DNA from 4 places in the Bacillus sp. GW823-FHT06A10 genome. Region 4 is predicted to be linked to each of the others. Evidence: riboswitches for the same ligand, from Rfam matches in the RefSeq annotation. Region 4 holds a riboswitch; each other region holds the start of a gene.
The links. Region 4 has a riboswitch for thiamine pyrophosphate ahead of AC1Q8M_RS24485 (MTH1187 family thiamine-binding protein). Riboswitches for the same ligand answer to the same signal wherever they lie in the genome.

Region 1 (4,827 bases), on a different contig from region 4:
TACATGATTGTTTACCATCATTCTTTAGGCTATTTCTTAAAAATAAGCGTTACGCAACGATTCATGATATTCTTTTCTATTGGTGCGATGACGAACAACGAATGAGCTTAGAGAAAAAATATAATCTGAGCTTTATTTATGAAAAATATGCTTGTGGATAAACAATATTTTCGATATGAAAAATTAATATAAATTAAAAAGGATCTCCAGTTTATGTGAGATCCTTTTTTGTTAGTAAAACAAGGAGAAAGTGATTAAAACAAGAAACAACATTCCATATAGAAGAAGTTGTGCAGTATAACTTCCTTGTATACCAAAAAAAGTATTGGCTTTCTTATACAAATGCAATATGTATTTTATTGGAGTATCTTTGAAAGATTGGTACACAGTGTCTCCTCTTTCTAAGCTTCTTGTTCTTGTTTTTGTTTTTGGTTATAAGGGACATTAATATATCTAGCTACAAATAATAAAACAGCCATAAAGAATACTGGAAATACAGTAGATAAATAAAAGCCATTACTAATTATATTTGTTATGAGAGCACTCAAAAGAAATATAGCGTTATAAATATGGGCAATTTTTTGTTTTAGTTGCACTTGAAATGATTCCATCATAATTTCTAATGCAACAAAAGCAATAATAATAGATAAAAATACAATGTTTGTATTGTAAATGATTAAACAACAGATTAAACCTAAAAAGGCTGCGTATTCAATTATAAGAGGTATATTGCGTGGCATACAATTTACCTAACTAAATATGGCAGTGGATTTACTGCATTTGTTTTTTCAAAATTCCATTCTCCATTATGTAATTCAAAATGAAGATGTTGCCCGTATGAATGACCTGTGTTGCCCATATGACCTACTAATTGTCCAGCTTGTACTTGATCACCAGTTTGTACAGTACGATCCTTCATATGAGCATAAACAGTTGTATATAATTTCCCATTGATTTGATGCGCAATGAACACAACATTGCCATAGCTAGCTGAATAATAAGATTTCACAACTTTACCTGCAGCAGCAGCTTGGATAGAGACGTTCCCTGGAGCAGCAATATCTATACCATAATGCATTTGTTCCCAGCGTATATCAAAGGTTGAGCTAATTCTTCCTTGAGCAGGGAATTTGAAAGCAGCTGGAATAGATGAAGGCTGATCTGTTTTAGCCTGTGGTTGATTTTGTACTACATAGTGTTTTGCTACATATCCGTATCCTGTGCCAAAACGAATTTTATACCAAGTTCCTACAGTTTCTACTACTTGTACTTGTGTACCGTTTTGTAATGAACCGAGTAGAGCGCTACTTGTACTAGTGTTGCTACGTACATTCAGATTAGGTGTTGCAACAGTATATTTTGTATTATTTTGAACGGTGATTCCTTTTACTAAGGGTTGTGAACCATTAGAGATGAATGCTTTTTGTACGTAACCCGTTTGGCCATTATGTGATATTTTATACCATTCGCCTTGATCTTCTTGAACGGTAATAAACTTGCCATTTGGTAATACATCTAAAATGGAAGATTCTAAATTAGGTTCAGAGCGAACGTTTAATGCATTAGCATTGACGATGTATTGATCATTAGATTGAAGTTTGTTTTTTAGTAAAATAGCATCTTTTTGTACATAACCTACTTTATTATGAACAGATACTTTATACCAACCATTAGTTGTTTCAAGGATGTTCACTTTTGTATTAAAGCGAATTGTATCAATTGATGTGCTTTTTACGTTATCTTCTGTATGTAATGCTACTTGATCGACTTTGACATACCCAGTTTTAACATTAGATAATTGTTCAGCGTTTGCTTTTTGTACATTTGTTTCACCCATAGAAGGAAGTAAAGAAGCAATCGCTACAGTAGTTGCTGTTAAAGCCGTAGCTTTCATATTCATGGAATAGAGACCTCCTCTAGTTGTATAGTTTTAATTTTATTATAGTATAAAGATATAATATAGTGGGTGTATTCACATAAATGTAATATGAAATCAATATAAAAATAAATTTTTTGAGGATAATGATTCCTTTTTATACAATTAATTTGGGTTTTATTTTCTAAAATAGAATGTATGTATTGTATAACTTCAATATTTTGTTGATAATTAAGAAAATTAAAACAGTTGATGATGTCTTATTAGGGTGTTATACTGACAGTGATAATTTTATAGTTTGCTAGGAGAGCTGGTGTTGCCAGCTGAGAGTAGGCCGTAAGCCTTTGATCCTTTTTATTACCTGATCTAGATTATGCTAGCGTAGGGAAGCAATTCGGACACTAACAATGAGTCCCCGTTTCTTTGCGTATAGAAACGGGGCTTTTTTATTTGAAAATTTCATATTGAAACCACTAGGGGTGCTTGATTTGCTGAGAGAGGAATAATCCTTAACCCTTATAACACCTGATCTAGGTAATACTAGCGAAGGGAAGTGGAACATCGAATAAATGTATAATTTTATTTGCTGTAACCACTTCTTATATATAGAAGTGGTTTTTTATTTAGATACATATATTGAAAGGGGATAGAGAAATGAAATTTTGTGATAGATTATTAGAAACTGTGCAACCGGTTTGGGAGATGAGTCATAATCATCCGTTTGTAGTGGGTATGGGAGATGGCACGTTAGAAAAAGATAAATTCCAGTATTATATTATTCAAGATTATTTATATCTGCTAGATTATGCAAAGTTATATGCGATTGGTGTTGTAAAAGCAACGAATCCACAAGTAATGGGAAAGTTCGCTGAACAAATTGATGGGATATTAAATGGCGAAATGACAATCCATAAACAATATGCAAAAAGACTTGGAATTTCTATAGAGGATATAGAGTCTGCGAAACCATCTGCTAAAAATTTAGCTTATACAAATTACATGATGTCTGTATCTCAAAATGGCACACTTGCAGAATTAATAGCAGCGCTTCTTCCATGTATGTGGAGCTACTGGGAAATTGGAAAGCGTTTAAATGATATTCCTGGAGCAAGAGATCATGAGTTTTTTGGTGAGTGGATTCAAGGATATAGTTCGGAAGAATACGGTAATCTTTGTATTTGGTTAATAGATTTATTAAATGAAATGGCAGTTGGAAAGTCTGAGAAAGAACTAGATAGATTAGAGGAGATTTTCTTATATTCCAGTCGATTTGAATATTTATTCTGGGATATGTCCTATCGTAAGGAGATGTGGGGATTTGAGGAGCAAGAACATACTACAGTTTCATAATGTTTCTTTTCATTACGATGAGAAACCAATCATCCATGAATTAAATGCTTCTATACATGAGAAAGAGTTTGTCAGTATTATCGGACCGAGTGGATGTGGGAAAAGTACTTTATTTCGCCTTATTACAGGCCTAGAGAAGGTAAGTATTGGAAAGATAGAACTGACAGAAACAAAGCACCATCCTGTAGGATATATGCCGCAAAAAGATATGCTTTTGCCGTGGAGAACAATTATTGAGAATGCTGCTCTGCCGCTAGAGTGCCAAGGTGTACAGAAGAAAGAAGCACAAGTAAAGGCAAAGGAACTGTTATATAAATTTGGTTTACAAGGATATGAGACAAAACATCCGAAAGATTTATCTGGTGGTATGAGGCAACGCGTATCTTTTATCCGAACTTTGTTAACGGGCGGGGAGATATTGTTATTAGATGAACCGTTTAGCGCGTTAGATGCTTTAACGAAGGCCTCTTTGCAAGAATGGCTGTTTGAACAATGGCAAGAGTGGGAAAAAACAATTTTATTCATTACTCATGATGTTGAAGAAGCGTTATTTCTTTCGAACCGAGTTTTAGTAGTGGAACAGCAGCCGATAACGACTTTGACTGAGCGGATTGTACCACTTGATCATAACAGAACACGAAAAGATTTATATAAACCGGAAGTATTAGCGCTGAAAGATGAGCTTCTTAGTATGTTACAAAGGCAGGTACTTGTGTGATGAACCGATTGAAAGAATTAGTTCCTGCTATTACACTTTCTAGTATTTTACTAGCTGTGTGGGAAATAGGAGCAAGAATTGTAGATGAGATGTACATTTTACCGTCACCGTCTGCGATTGTAATGAAGATATGGAAACTAAAAGACATATTATTTACGGTTCATTTACCTGCAACGTTATACGTCGTTTTAATAGGTGTTGTTATTTCTATCGTATTAGGTGTAGGGCTAGCGATGTTAATGAATGCGAGTACATGGATGGAAAGAGCATTTTATCCATTATTAGTTGCTTCACAAACGATTCCGATTACTGCGCTTGCTCCGCTATTTGTTTTATGGTTTGGATACACAATTTGGAGTAAGGTTGTTGTCACAGTTTTAATTACGTTTTTCCCGATTGCGGTCAATACGTATGATGGACTGCGTAGTACAAAAAAAGAATGGGAGGAGCTCTTAGTTACATATGGAGCAACGAAAAGAGATATTTTTCTTAAATTAAAGTTGCCGTCTGCTCTTCCTTATTTTTTCTCAGCTTTAAAAATTGCAGTTCCGCTTAGTGTTATCGGAGCAGCAATTGGAGAATGGCTCGGTGCACAAGCTGGACTTGGATATTTCAGTAAGAGAATGATGACGCAGTTAGATGGAGCTGGCGTATTTGCACCCATTGTATTGTTATCATTATTAGCTATTTTCTTCGTCGTACTTATTTCCATATTAGAAAAGAAATTCATTAGTTGGAGGAAGCATTCATGAAATTTTTAAAGCGCATCTTTGTGTTTACATTATTAATTGCAATGATTACAGGATGTTCGAGTAATTCAGCATCAGAAAAAAGTAAAAAAGAGAAAGAAATAACAGTCATGTTAGATTGGTATCCAAATGCG
Region 2 (4,827 bases), on a different contig from region 4:
CAAATAATGCATATACAGGTAATCGTGCTGAACAAGACATAAACGGTGTTACTAAAATGGTAAGTAAACGTTCTTTCTCCTGTTCAATGGTTCTCGCTGCCATAATACCTGGAACGTTACATCCAAAACCAATAATCATCGGAATAAAAGCTTTACCGTTTAAGCCAAAGAACTCCATAATTCTATCCATAACAACTGCAATTCGCGCCATATATCCTGAGTCTTCTAATAATGAAATGAAAAAGAATAGTGCAAAGATTTGTGGTACGAATACTAATACAGCACCAACACCGGCAATAATACCTTCTGTAACGAGTGCTTGAATAAAATCAGAAGCTCCAATACTTGTAAGTCCAGCCGTCACCCAATCCGTAAGCTGACCACCAAAAAACTCATCTAACATATCCGATAAAGGTGTACCAATCCACGTAAACGTAACCTGAAAAATAAAAAACATAACTGCTAAAAAGATTGGAAGTCCTAAAATTTTATGTGTAATTAATCTATCAATTTTTTCTGAAAAAGGAATTTTTCCTTCTTTCTCATGCTTCATAACATTTGTTTTTAACTTTTCAATATACGCTTCACGAGTTTTGTAAATGTGCTCTTCTAACGTACAATCAAGTTTTCCTTCTAAGCGAGATCGAATGGCTATGAGTTCCTTATAAATTGGTAATGCTTTCATTTCTTTTTCTACTACTTCGTTATTGCTTAAAAATTGAAGTGCTAACCATCTCGGATGCTCATAATTCGCTGTCTCTAAAAGAGCAATTACTTCTCCAATTCCTTCATCCATTTGTACACCATATGAAATAAGGAATGGCTTTTTCTCCTTTTTGTCATTTTCTTTAAGAGTCGCAAGTAGTTCTTCACAACCTTTTCCACTTCTTGCAACGACAGGAACGACTGTTACACCTAATAGTTCTGATAATCGTTTTACATCAATGACAATTCCTCTTTGCTTCGCCACATCAACCATATTTAAACCAATTGAGACCGGCTTACCAAATTCAAGTAATTGCAACGTTAAATGCATATTTCTCTCAAACTGCGAAGAATCTACGATATTTAACATATGATTAAATTCTTCTGTTAATAGAAAGTTTGTTACAACACCTTCATCACGTGAAACTGGATTTAAATCATACACACCTGGTAAATCAATTAATGTTCCTTGTCTATCTTTTAATTTACCAACCTTTTTTTCTACTGTTACACCGCTCCAGTTTCCTACGTATTCATAAGAACCAGTAAGTGCATTAAATAATGATGTCTTCCCTGTATTCGGATTCCCTAGCAAAGCTACCTTATTCACGCTAATTCCACCTTTATCATTTTCGCGTCACAATGACGAATACTAATTAACTGTCCACGACACTCCAATGTACAAGGACCTTTGAACATCGCCTTCTGTTTCAAGCGAAGTTCGCTTCCTTCCGCAAGACCGAAAGCAGCTAGTCTACGCTTTAATAGCTGATCTAAAGACTGAATACTTTTTACTAACACTTTCTCTCCAATTTTAATATCTACTAAGCTCATAACCTTCCCCCTCAGAAGAGAATGATAATTATTTTCAAAAAAATTATACCACACCCAATTTCTCTTGTACTATACCCTTTTGCTTCATATTTATTAACATTTCGCTACAATTCTATTTCAATTATTGTCATACAGCATTTGTTTGCCATTCTCATCCATTTCGCTTACAATAAACAATAGCAAATAAAGAATCTCGTTATCACTGGGGGAGCCATGCCGCTGAGAGGGAACACTTCGTTCCGACCCTTCGAACCTGTTAGTTAATGCTAACGCAGGGATTGTGCAAACGTCCGAAATACATACCTCATTTTTATTTACGTATTTCGTATCCTCCTATGATATCTATTCTTTTTTGTACAACTTGGATTTAGGGGGAGACAACATGCGTAACACTAATTTACAAGCGATGATCGAATCTGCTATTCTTGCAGCCTTCGCCATGATTATCGATATTTTACCATTATCACTTAAACTTCCAACAGGCGGTTCTATCTCATTCGCTATGATTCCTATTTTTATTATTGCTTACCGCTGGGGCTTTAAATCAGCTTTCTTAGGTGGTTTAGTTTGGGGACTATTACAAATAGTCGTGGGGGATGCTTACATTTTAACACCTGTTCAAGCATTCATTGAGTACTTCATTGCCTTTGCTTTTATCGGATTTGCTGGCTTATTCTATCGTCCAATTCAAAAAGCACTTTTAACGTCTAATGAAAATAGTGAAGAACATTCAAGTTTAGGTAGTCGCAATGAACAACCTTCAGCAAAACAAAACCATGGTAAGAAAATCCTTGTTTACATTATCCTTGCTACATTTGTCGGTAGCTTTGCTCGCTATTTCTGTCACTTTATTGCCGGTATTATTTTCTGGGGACAATATGCGCCGAAAGGTCAATCAGCTGTGTTATATTCATTAATCGTAAATGGAAGTACAATGCTTGGTTCTTTTATTTTATGTACAGTTTTACTTATATTTTTATTCCTCACTTCCCCACGCTTATTCAAAAGCATCAGTGCTTATCAAATGAATACACAAAAAAAGGGCGCTTAATGAGCGCTCTTTTTTCATATCGTAATATTAATTAAAAATACAATAAATGCGCAAAAGAAAATAAATACCATTATACTTAGCCAATTGCTATGCACGGTTCATCGACTCCTTACATAACCTCATTTTCTAACCAGATTATATCGCTTAAAAATAAAGATTAGGTAAAGATAATATGAAAATAAATTAAAAAAAGCGTAGCATGCATTATCTACGCTTTTTTCGGTAAGTAAAAGTAAAATAATACACCGTCTTCTGTATTTTTCACTCCATATTCAGCATCGTGTAATTCTAAAATATTTTTAGAAATGGCAAGCCCAAGCCCCGTCCCACCTTGTGAACGCTGACGAGCTGTATCCACTCGATAAAAACGATCCCAAATTTTATCTAATTGTTCTTCTTCAATGTGAGTACCTTTATTTTCAATGCACACTTTTATACGATCCTTCTCATCTATTGTAGAAATAATAATATCTTCTTTATTTGGTGTATAACGTATGGCATTCGTAATGAAATTCACGATGACTTGTTCAATCCGGCCTTGATTTGCAATCACTTCAAATGAACATATATTTTTATGAACACAAAGCTCTTTTTTCTCTATTTCCACAGATAGATGTTCACATATGTCTTCAATTACTGTATCAATATAAAACGAATCCTTTTTCATTTTATATGTACCAGATTCAAATTTAGCTAACTCAAGCATATCCAAAATTAACGTATCCATTTTGTCTACTTCTCTCTCCATCGCCTGAAAATAATACTCTTTTTTATGTTCAGCTACCCCGTCTTTTAAAATAGAAATACAGCTTTTCATAATACTTAGCGGTGTTTTTAATTCATGTGAAACACCAGAAATGAATTCTTTTCGCGTCTTTTCTAACTTTCTTTCCTTTTCAATATCTTCTTCTAACTGCCCAATATGCGAATGGAGTTTATTTGATAGCACATTAATATTTTTCGATAAATCTCCAATTTCATCTTTTGAAGTAATCGGTATTTTTTCTGTAAAATCTAATTGTGCTATTTTCTTCGTCGTATCATTTATTTTTAATAATGGTTTTGCAATTTGTTTTGAATAATAAAACGAAGCTAAAAAAATAAGAACGACTACAAATGCAATGATATAGATGTAATAATCTTGCACCATTTGTACAGCTTCATCTACGGGCTGTAAAGAAGCCATCGCATAAATATATGTTACTGATCCATCTTTTTCTTTTATTGGTTTCATTAATAATTTATATTTTATATCATTCTTTTCATAGTCCATTGTCTTTGTTGAATACTCTATTTGATTACTCTCTTTTAGTAATACATCCGTTTGAAATTCTTTTATACTATCCAAAAATAAAGTATTTTTATAAATTGGATTTACGGGGCCTTTTACATCTGGAAACTGTACTTTCGTAACACGCCCTCCTATGTAAACATCTGGTTCTGGGGCAGCTTGCTCCTGAACGGCTGGCCTCTTCTCCTTAACAACTTGTTCCCCGGTTGCTTTCTTTTTTTCCTCATATAATTTTCTCATTTTCTCATTAAATGCTTTTTCTAGCGGTTTATTAGATCCGCTTAAATTCTGTTTAGATAAAGAAAAAGAGAATGGAATAAAACTATCTTCTTTTCTCACTCCAGAAAAATAAATTTCTTGCCCTAAAAAATGCTCTGATAATTTATTATCAATCTCCTCTATATTGACGAGATTACCTAAGGGAATTTTGAATATTTGTTGTCCAAAGCTCTTTTGTTGCCTACGATCTATCGTTACTTCAAAATAAAAATCATCTGCATGTTTTAAATTCCCGTTCTTATCTAATGTCGTAATCCACGTATTATTTTCTCTTAAAAAGTCTTGCTCAAGTTTCTGAATTCCTTCTACGTTTCCTGTGTAGTTTAAATAATTCTTCTCAAAGGAATTTAAATTTACTTTAATATCTTCCACTTTTCGATTCGCATAATATTGTTTGAAAAATATCGTTTGTCCAATAAATATCGTCGCTAAAATCAACATACATAATGCTGTTGTAAGAGTAAATAATTTTAGTACAATTCCTTTTCTCATATATTCCCCTCAAATTTATAACCAGTTCGTACTACAGTTGTAATGTACTTTGCTTTCTCTCCTAATTTATTTCTTAAATTACGAATATGGCTATTCACCGTTCGATCATCGCCAGCAAATTCATATCCCCAAATTCTTGAAATGAGTTGCTCTCGCGTTAAAACGATTCCTTGAT
Region 3 (4,827 bases), on a different contig from region 4:
CGGTTCACTATTACTACCAATCGGTACACTAGCTTCACTCATTTGGATGTATATTCTGAAACAAAACAAAATTAAAGTAAAATGGAAAGACTATTTAAGTGTATCCCTTATCGTTATCCCGCTCACAACAGTGGTCACACTATTCCTCTTATTCTACTGGGTACATCTCTTCTTCGCCTTATAAAGTGAAACTTTAATCAGTGGGGGTTTTGTTCATCCCCCACTGATTATTAGCCTTAACCAATCGGGCATTTACGGGCAGCCCGACCCCGACCTAACTTCTTTGCTTCCGCTGAATTTTGAGGTGGGGGTCTTACTGCCCACAAATAGCGGGATAAACAACAGAAGCCCCATTTGCTACCGTCTTAGCAAATGGGGCTTCTTCTATAATAAAGTTAGGTACCACAGTGTGATCAATCAAGTAAAGAGGTGTAATGTGTTATTGATATAAATGACTACCAGCTTCTTTAAATTCTTCTGCCTTCTCTTTCATTCCTTTTTCAATTGCTTCTGTCGTTTCTAAATCATTTTCTTTTGCATATTCACGGATATCATGTGAAATTCTCATACTACAAAACTTCGGTCCACACATTGAACAGAAGTGAGCTGTCTTTGCCCCTTCTGCAGGCAACGTTTCATCGTGATATTCCATCGCACGTTCAGGATCTAAAGATAAATTAAATTGATCGCGCCAACGAAATTCGAAACGTGCTTTTGAAAGTGCATCATCACGCTGATGAGCCGTTTTATGTCCTTTTGCAAGATCAGCCGCATGCGCTGCAATTTTGTACGTAATAACACCGGTGCGTACATCATCTTTATTCGGTAAACCTAAATGTTCTTTCGGCGTTACATAGCAAAGCATTGCCGTTCCAAACCAGCCAATCATCGCAGCTCCAATTGCGGATGTAATATGGTCATAACCTGGTGCAATATCTGTCGTTAATGGCCCAAGTGTGTAAAACGGCGCACCCTGACAAATATCAAGTTCTTTCTCCATATTCTCTTTAATTAAGTGCATCGGTACGTGTCCAGGTCCTTCGATCATCACTTGCACATCATGTTTCCAAGCAATCTTCGTTAATTCACCAAGTGTTTCAAGTTCAGAGAATTGCGCTTCGTCATTTGCATCTGCAATCGAACCTGGACGTAATCCATCTCCAAGAGAGAACGAAACGTCGTACTGCTTCATAATTTCACAAATTTCTTCAAAATGAGTATACAAGAAGTTTTCTTTATGATGGAATAAACACCACTGTGCCATAATCGAACCACCGCGTGAAACGATACCTGTCGTACGCTTTGCAGTAATCGGAATGTAGCGAAGTAATACGCCCGCGTGAATTGTAAAGTAATCAACGCCTTGCTCCGCTTGCTCAATTAACGTATCACGATACACTTCCCACGTTAAATCTTCTGCAATTCCATTTACTTTCTCCAGCGCTTGATAGATCGGTACAGTTCCAACTGGTACAGGCGCGTTACGAATAATCCATTCACGTGTCGTATGAATATTTTTACCTGTAGATAGATCCATAATCGTATCTGCACCCCAGCGCGTTGCCCACGTCATCTTCTCTACTTCTTCTGCGATAGAAGAAGATACAGCAGAGTTTCCTATATTTGCATTGACCTTCACATGGAAGTTACGTCCAATAATCATCGGTTCTGCTTCCGGATGGTTAATATTTGCTGGTAAAATAGCTCGACCTTCCGCGATTTCCTTACGAACAAACTCAGGCTCTACTCCTTCACGGATCGCAACATATTCCATCTCAGACGTAATGATGCCATTGCGTGCATAATGCATTTGCGTAACGTTTGCCCCTTGCTTCGCTCTAAGCGGCTGACGATCCATTTGTGGAAAGACAGGTGTATGTTTCGAAGCCACCTTCACACCGTCATCCTCTGGTTTCACTTCACGCCCTTCGTATGCTTCTACATCTCCGCGCTCCAGGATCCAAGAATGGCGCGGCGCCTGCAACCCCTTTTCCAGCTCCACTTTATACGCAGGATCTGTATAAGGACCGCTCGTATCATATACACGAATTGGCGGATTCGGAATGCCGTTCGTTTCACTTTGTTCAATCTCGCGCATCGGCACTTTCATACCCGCGCGTGGCCCATCCACATATACTTTCTTACTTCCTGGTAAACTCGATTTCAATTCAATTTGCTCAGATGAAACAGATTGTTTCATAACCTTTTTTGCCCCCCTGTACGTGACAAGGACGAGATATGGCCAGCGTATGCCAAAATAAAAAGAGCCAGGTCCATAAAAGAATAAGGACCTGGCTCATAAAGACATCATTATGTAAAGCCGTTAACTTCCCTACGCTGGTACGAGCCAGATCAGGTCCAAAGGGTTAAGAAGTTCACGCGCTTCTCTCTCAGCCTACGCATACGTTAGGCACCCCTAGTTTATCACTGATTTAATTTTCAATACTTTCTCATCATACACGATAATCTGAAAAATGCAAAGTTTATTTCTTTTGTTACTTATGGAATCATCCAAGTTAAATAATAAGCCTGAACATAGGTCATAATTCCCACAATTATTACGAAGAATAAACTATGCTTCACTGTAAAGGGGAATAAATCTAATTCCTTTCCAGCAAGCCCAACTGCTGCACAATCGATTGCGGAGAAATCATTTTTCCTGTTACACCGCCCGTTGTATTTGCTGCAACGAGAAGTACTTCAGATACACCGACTTGCTGCGCTGTAATCGCTTGTAAATTCGAGAACAGTGCATTCTCTGACGTATCAGATCCTGTTAAGAATACACCGATCCATCCTGGAAATTGTAGCAAGAGATGGTTCTATCACATATCATAACGCAATAACCGAAGCACACCCAGAAGCTGTACAAGTAAGCGATTGCTTCCACATTTTAAAAAATCTAACAGATTATGCGTCTGATGTATTAAAGAAGGAACTAAAGAACTCCGTAAAAATCCCTGTGGATGAATCAAAATGTGAGGAAACTTGTACGCAACAAGATAATATCCCGCAAAGCAATATCAATCGTAAACTAACTATTAAGGAAAAGTACGAACGTGCACTTCAATATAAAGCTGATGGGAACAGTAAAAGCTGGATATGTAGCCAGCTAAATATGGACGTTCGGACATATGACAAATTAATACGTCTATCAGAAGAGGAAAAGCAGAAAAAATTTAAAAAGCAAGCAACGATTATTCACTAAGAAAAGGTACAAAGGAAAATGAACGATATAAATGAAGTACGAGAGTTAAAGAAGCTTGGGCTTAGTAATAAGGAAATATCCCGTAGAACGGGCTTTGATCGTAGAACGATAAAGCGGTATTTCGATGAAGACTTCACGCCGGTACATGCTTCTTATGGAAAAAAACGGAGTAGTAAATTGGATCCTTACAAAGAGGAGATTAAAGATTTATTCGAGCGAGGGCTAATGAGTTCGAAAATAGAAAAAATAATCCAGGAAAAGGGTTATAACGGCTCATCATCTAACTTGCGAAAATATGTACATGAATTAAAGCAGAGGAAGAGAGAGCGCGCTCAAACCTTTAGTGAATCACATACTCTAACCGAAACCATAAAACGTTCAAATATCTTAAAACTTCTTTACAAGCCACTGGAAAAGGTAGAAGCTATTACACAAGAGCAATTTGAACGTGTTTGTGAAGAACACCCTATTGTAAAAATAGTTTATGACTTAACATGTGAGTTTAAAAACATCTTCACCACAAAGAGTGTTGAGAATCTCGACCATTGTATCGAGAAAATTAAGAATACTAATATACAAGAGTTTAAGAGCTTTACGAATGGATTAGCCCGGGATATTGAAGCTGTCAGAAATGCGGTAACTTATGAGAATAATAATGGTCTTGCCGAAGGGAGCATAAACAAGTTAAAGCTTATTAAAAGAATCATGTATGGTCGATGCCAATTCTCCACATTGCGGACAAAGATTCTACTTTTGGAGAGAATAAGACTTTTCAACTAACTCCGGGAAGAACCATTTTTTACTTGCCAAATACATTCATCAGTCCCGTTTGACAAAGAGCCTTTGTCTCTGCTGCATTTTGCTATTTCATTTCGTTCGTTAACATACTTTATTATAGTCATTTATGAACTTTTCTTCTATAATCTAATTTTGAAAAATCTTGCGAAGGTGATTTTTTTGGAATTCTAAACGTGACAAATCATTTCATTTCAAGTTTCCTAATAAATGTTTCATTCTCTTCTAACCAATTATGAAAAATTTCTTCACTCAAGCCATTTTTTTCATCCCACTGAATCATGCTTTTTACTTTACCTTGTTGAAATAATAAAAATGCTGGCGTTTGATCAAAACCGTATTTTTTTTTGAACGCTAACCACCTATTTTTATCTTGATGTATATTACTTATATTTACTAAATAAAGTGAGTCTTTAAGAGGAAAAGTTTTAACTTCCTTCTCTAATATTTTTGAGAAAAAAGAACAATCGGAACACTGACTATTTCCGATATAAACAAAAATATCATCCCCATTTTTAATTCTTTTTTCAAATGAATCTACTGTAATTGAATTGAGATAATCATAACTTCCTGTATTATCAATAACAATTTGTTTTTCTATTTCCAAAGTAGAATTATTTCTTTTTAACACTGTATTTTCTCTATAAAGAAAAAAAATACTTAGCAAAAAAATAATAATAATTACTCCTAAAACTCCATATTTTTTCATATCAGAAGTCCACTTCCTTTATCGTTTGCTGAAATTCTGTGTCAGTAAAAGCAGTATTCATACGTTGAACTTCCTTTCCATTTCGATAAAATATTAATGTAGGGGTTCCCTCAAT
Region 4 (4,827 bases):
ACTGGAACAAATTAAAGAAATGAATGAGGAAGAAATAGAAGAGTTTCAAAACGGTAATACATTATATGAAATGTCACCTATTATTATTGGTGAAACATATTATGAGCTACAAGACACGAGTACATTACAATTTGTATTTAGTAAAAATATGCAAAGTGTAGAAATAATATTTAATAGTATTAATTGGAAAGAAACAACGATTACTCGTTATGTACAGCAAATACAAGGTGTTTTAATTAGTGTATCTAAAAATAAGAATAATCATATAAATAATTTTAATATTATTACAGAGGCCGAGATGGCACTTTATAGTCAAGTGAATGATACGAAAGCGGTATATCCTGAGAAAAGTATCATCGATATGTTCTATAATACTGTTACTCAATTTCCAAATCGTATAGCTTTATCTTCAAGGGAAGGTACTTTAACTTATGAGGAGCTAAATAAAAAAAGTAATCAAATAGCTCATATGTTAATTAAAAACGGCGTCCAATTAGGAGACTATGTTGGAATATTTATGAAACGTAGCATAGACACAGTAGTAAGTATGGTAGCTATATTAAAAGCTGGTGCAGCGTATGTTCCGATTGATCCAGATTATCCGGAAAGTAGAATACAGTACATTATTCAAGATAGCCAAGCGAAAGTTATATTGATGAAAGAGACACCTATAACATGTGATGGGGTTCAAACAGTTTCAATGTATGATAGTGAAACTTGTGAAGATATAGATGTAAAGTTGTCTATTCATTGTGATGATGTAGCTTATATGATTTATACATCTGGTTCAACAGGGAATCCAAAGGGAACGATGTTAGCACATAGAGGCGTTGTTAATCTGTACACTTGGATGCAAAAGCAATATGAATTGACAGAAGAGGATGTATTTGCCCAATTTCCTTCCTTTAGTTTCGATGCTTCTGTATGGGAGTTATTTGCTTCTTTATTCTGCGGAGGAAACTTGTATGTATTATTAGAGGAAGAGCGATTGTCTGTAGAAGCATTTGCAAATGCAATCTATAAAGTGAAAGCAACTTCGATCTTGGCATTAGCAACAATTTTTGTTCGACAAGTAGCAACTTATTTAGCAGAAGAAGATATATATAAGCTAGCTTCCCTAAAAAGAATTGCGATTGGCGGTGAAATGTTGCCTGTAGAGGTTATTAAATTGTGGAGAGAAAGAATAGGTACAAATGTTGAAATTCATAATGTATACGGACCGACAGAATGTACTGTAGTGACGACAACCTATAAAATACCTAGTCAGTTAAATGAGGATGTTGCGAGTATTCCCATTGGTAAACCATGTGCTAATTATCAAGTTATGATTTTGGATGAGAATATGAATCTTTGTCCAATTGGTGTACCTGGTGAATTATATATAGATTCAGTAGGATTAGCAAAAGGGTATTTTAATAAGCCTAATAAAACAATTGAAGCTTTTATTCAGAACCCTTTCAATCCTATAGTTAATATATATAAAACAGGTGATATTGCTAAGTTGTTAGAGGATGGAAATATAGAATTTTTACATCGGAAAGATGATCAAGTAAAGATTAGAGGACATCGTATTGAACTAGGAGAAATCCAAAGTAAAATTTCTCAAAATCATAATATAAAAGAAAATGCTGTTTTTGCTAAGAAGAGTAAGGAAGGTAGCCAATATTTAATCGCGTTCTATACAACTTTAAATAAAAAAGAAATACCAGAATTAGTTTATCAGTTACAAGAGCAATTACCAGATTATATGGTGCCATCTAAACTAATTTATATTAATGAATTGCCACTTACACCTAATAAAAAGATTGATGTTAAGAAGTTAGCTCAGCTAGAAGAAAAGTATGAACCGGTTCGTCTACAAGAATATGTTGCACCTTGTAATAAAGCAGAGAAACAAATAGCGCGCGCTTGGGCGGAAGTATTAGGAATTTCAAAAGTTGGAGTACATGATGATTTCTTTACAATTGGTGGACATTCATTAAAAGTATTACGAGTCTTAACATTGTTAAAAGAAGATTTTTCACATTTAACAATTCAAGATTTCTTTAAAGAAAGAACGATATATGGATTAGCTCGAATTGAGCGAGAAGTAAAAGTAGAGAAAGAAGAAGTATTTCGTGAATATAAAGTGATTCACGAACCAGATACTATTACGTATGCAAACGTTTTAGAAGAAACCCAGATTTTAAATGTCTTTTTAACAGGAGCTACTGGTTATTTAGGATCACACATATTATATGAATTGTTGAGAGATACATCTGCTACTATTTATTGTTTAGTAAGACCAACCAAAGATGTGCAACAAAGAATTATAGATACATTAACAGGCTACTTTAGTGATATATGTGAAGAATGGTTACAGCGTATACAGGCCGTAGCTGGTGATCTGGGGGAAGAGTATCTTGGGATGAGCGAAGAAGAATTTATGTTCATCAGTTCTAAGATGGATACGATAATTCATTGCGGTGCAGATGTAAGACATTTTGGAGATGGAAAACAATTTGAAAATATAAATGTCCAAGGAACTAGCCGTATGCTAGCATTAGCGGAGAAAGGTGCTACATTCCATTTTATTTCTACAATTGGTATCCCGTTAGAATTAGCGGTAGATCAATGGGATACATACATGAAAACTGGTGATTTTAATTACAGTGTAGACTTAGAGAATGTATATTCAAATAGTAAACTACAAGCGGAAAACATTGTTCGTGAAGCAATGAAAAATGGTTTGCGCGGAAATATTTATCGTGCAGGTAATTTAGCATGTCATTCAGAAACAGGTTCGTTCCAACAAAATATTGAAGGAAACGCATTTTATCGTCTTATTAAAACAATGCTATTAATTGGGAAAGCACCAAATGTGAAGTGGAAAGTTGATTTCACACCAATTGATTTTGCTAGTAAATCAATTGTATCGTATTTAAAAGATTCGCAAATTGTAGGAGAGACGTTACATATTTGTCATCCACATCAAATTGAGTTTGAACAATTTATACAGTTAATTGGAGAGTGTGGATACAATCTTAAAATGGTTCCACTTTCAGAATATGTAAATACCGGACTTGAATTAGCGAAGGAAAATGAAGTAATAGCAGAGTTAATTGCTTCTCAAGTTGCAGGAGATGGAGCGCAGCAATCTGAAATTGTAATGGGTACGCGTAGAACGAATGAATGGATTAAGAAAAAAGAATTGATAGTACCAGCAATCAATAAAGAATTTATACAGCAGTTATTAGCTCATGGTGAAAAAGTTGGATATTTTCCAAAAATAATGAAATGATTATGCATGCTTTTGTTTGTTCAATAAAATAAATCATGCTACAATGAAAACGAATTAAGGACCGGGGAGCCAATTGGCTGAGAGGATGTAAGTAAACATCGACCCTCAACCTGATCTGGATAATGCCAGCGTAGGGAGTTACTTAAAGTGATGTAGCATATGTTATTCTATAATAACTTGCATACAAGGCTTTCCTACGCAGTAGGAAAGCCTTTTCTTATTTTTGAAATCTAATTTTATAAGGGGGATTTTATTATGTCACAACAAGTTACAATGTCATTTTCAGTAGTACCACAAGCGAAAACGAAAGATGTATATTCTGTTGTCGATAAAGCAATTGAAGTTGTGCAACAATCGGGAGTTCGTTATGAAGTAGGGGCAATGGAAACAACTTTGGAAGGAGAATTAGATGTACTTCTTGATGTCGTTAAACGTGCGCAACAAGCTTGCGTCGATGCTGGAGCAGAAGAAGTGATTACTTCTATTAAAATCCATTATCGTCCAAGCACTGGTGTAACGATAGATGAAAAGGTTTGGAAGTACCGTGATGAATATGCAAAACCAGAAGCAATCTAAACTTATTACAACTATTTGGCTTATCCTTCTCATTGCGATATGGGAAGGATCGGTTTCATTATTTAAAATCGAACCGTGGATTTTACCAAAGCCTTCTGCCATTGTTCAAGAATTAATTGGGATGAAAGATTTACTATTACCAAATACGATGCAAACACTGCAGGAAGTTATAATTGGACTATTCTTTGCAATTTTATTGGGGACGAGCATCGCAATTATTATGGACGTTATACCTTTATTTCGTATTTTAATAAATCCATTGCTCGTTATTTCGCAAACAATTCCAATTGTTGTACTTGCACCGCTATTTATTATTTGGTTTGGATATGGGATGTTGCCGAAAGTAATGGTCGTAATACTCGTTTGTTTCTTCCCAATTGCGCTTAGTATTTTAGAAGGTTTTCAAACAGTAGATAAAAACATGTTGAAGCTGTTACAAACAATGAAGGCGACAAAATGGCAAATTTACCAGAAAGTAAAATTTCCAGCAGTGCTTCCATACTTTTTCTCCGGTTTAAAAATTGCAGTTACATATAGCGTAATGGGGGCAATTATCGGAGAATGGCTCGGTGCAAGTGAAGGATTAGGCGTTATGCTTACGAGGGCTACAAAATCCTTTTTGACTGCCCGAGTATTTGGTGTTGCAGCAATCATCGTTATAGTGACATTATGCCTGTATTTTATCGTAGAGTTTATGGCAAGAATAACAGCACCATGGATATATAGAAAGGACGGCAGAAAATGAAAAAAGGTTTGAAAGTTATGTTAGCTGCCTTAGTAGCGGTAGGTGTGGCTGGATGTAATCCGGCGAAGAAAGAAGAAAGTGCAAGTAAAGATCAAAAAGTAAAAGTAGTATTAGATTGGTTTCCAAATACGAATCATACTGGCTTGTATGTAGCGCAAACGAAAGATTATTACAAAAAGCAAGGATTAGATGTAGAAATTATTCAACCAGGTGACAATGTAACAGC

Region 1: another riboswitch for thiamine pyrophosphate. It lies ahead of tenA (thiaminase II); the one in region 4 lies ahead of AC1Q8M_RS24485 (MTH1187 family thiamine-binding protein).
Region 2: another riboswitch for thiamine pyrophosphate. It lies ahead of thiT (energy-coupled thiamine transporter ThiT); the one in region 4 lies ahead of AC1Q8M_RS24485 (MTH1187 family thiamine-binding protein).
Region 3: another riboswitch for thiamine pyrophosphate. It lies ahead of thiC (phosphomethylpyrimidine synthase ThiC); the one in region 4 lies ahead of AC1Q8M_RS24485 (MTH1187 family thiamine-binding protein).

What each region holds. Positions count from the first base shown of each region.
Region 1 is NZ_JBXAHT010000001.1:2,011-6,837, forward strand. Features, by position in the region: gene AC1Q8M_RS00020 (DUF3965 domain-containing protein) at 1-161, shown strand, start outside; gene AC1Q8M_RS00025 (hypothetical protein) at 402-740, opposite strand; gene AC1Q8M_RS00030 (SH3 domain-containing protein) at 746-1,900, opposite strand; TPP riboswitch at 2,170-2,281, shown strand; TPP riboswitch at 2,342-2,445, shown strand; gene tenA (thiaminase II) at 2,531-3,226, shown strand; gene AC1Q8M_RS00040 (ABC transporter ATP-binding protein) at 3,195-3,944, shown strand; gene AC1Q8M_RS00045 (ABC transporter permease) at 3,944-4,696, shown strand; gene AC1Q8M_RS00050 (ABC transporter substrate-binding protein) at 4,693-4,827, shown strand, end outside.
Region 2 is NZ_JBXAHT010000002.1:64,576-69,402, reverse strand. Features, by position in the region: gene feoB (ferrous iron transport protein B) at 1-1,315, opposite strand, end outside; gene AC1Q8M_RS15075 (FeoA family protein) at 1,312-1,539, opposite strand; TPP riboswitch at 1,734-1,835, shown strand; gene thiT (energy-coupled thiamine transporter ThiT) at 1,922-2,590, shown strand; gene AC1Q8M_RS15065 (sensor histidine kinase) at 2,799-4,652, opposite strand; gene AC1Q8M_RS15060 (response regulator transcription factor) at 4,649-4,827, opposite strand, start outside.
Region 3 is NZ_JBXAHT010000003.1:313,497-318,323, forward strand. Features, by position in the region: gene AC1Q8M_RS22400 (arsenic transporter) at 1-184, shown strand, start outside; gene thiC (phosphomethylpyrimidine synthase ThiC) at 440-2,200, opposite strand; TPP riboswitch at 2,313-2,428, opposite strand; partial or broken gene AC1Q8M_RS22410 (L-lactate permease) at 2,500-2,804, opposite strand; partial or broken gene AC1Q8M_RS22415 (transposase) at 2,750-2,911, shown strand; gene AC1Q8M_RS22420 (transposase) at 2,963-3,208, shown strand; gene AC1Q8M_RS22425 (transposase) at 3,227-3,988, shown strand; gene AC1Q8M_RS22430 (thioredoxin family protein) at 4,188-4,712, opposite strand; gene AC1Q8M_RS22435 (thioredoxin family protein) at 4,714-4,827, opposite strand, start outside.
Region 4 is NZ_JBXAHT010000004.1:150,909-155,735, forward strand. Features, by position in the region: gene AC1Q8M_RS24480 (non-ribosomal peptide synthetase family protein) at 1-3,280, shown strand, start outside; TPP riboswitch at 3,333-3,434, shown strand; gene AC1Q8M_RS24485 (MTH1187 family thiamine-binding protein) at 3,536-3,856, shown strand; gene AC1Q8M_RS24490 (ABC transporter permease) at 3,828-4,601, shown strand; gene AC1Q8M_RS24495 (ABC transporter substrate-binding protein) at 4,598-4,827, shown strand, end outside.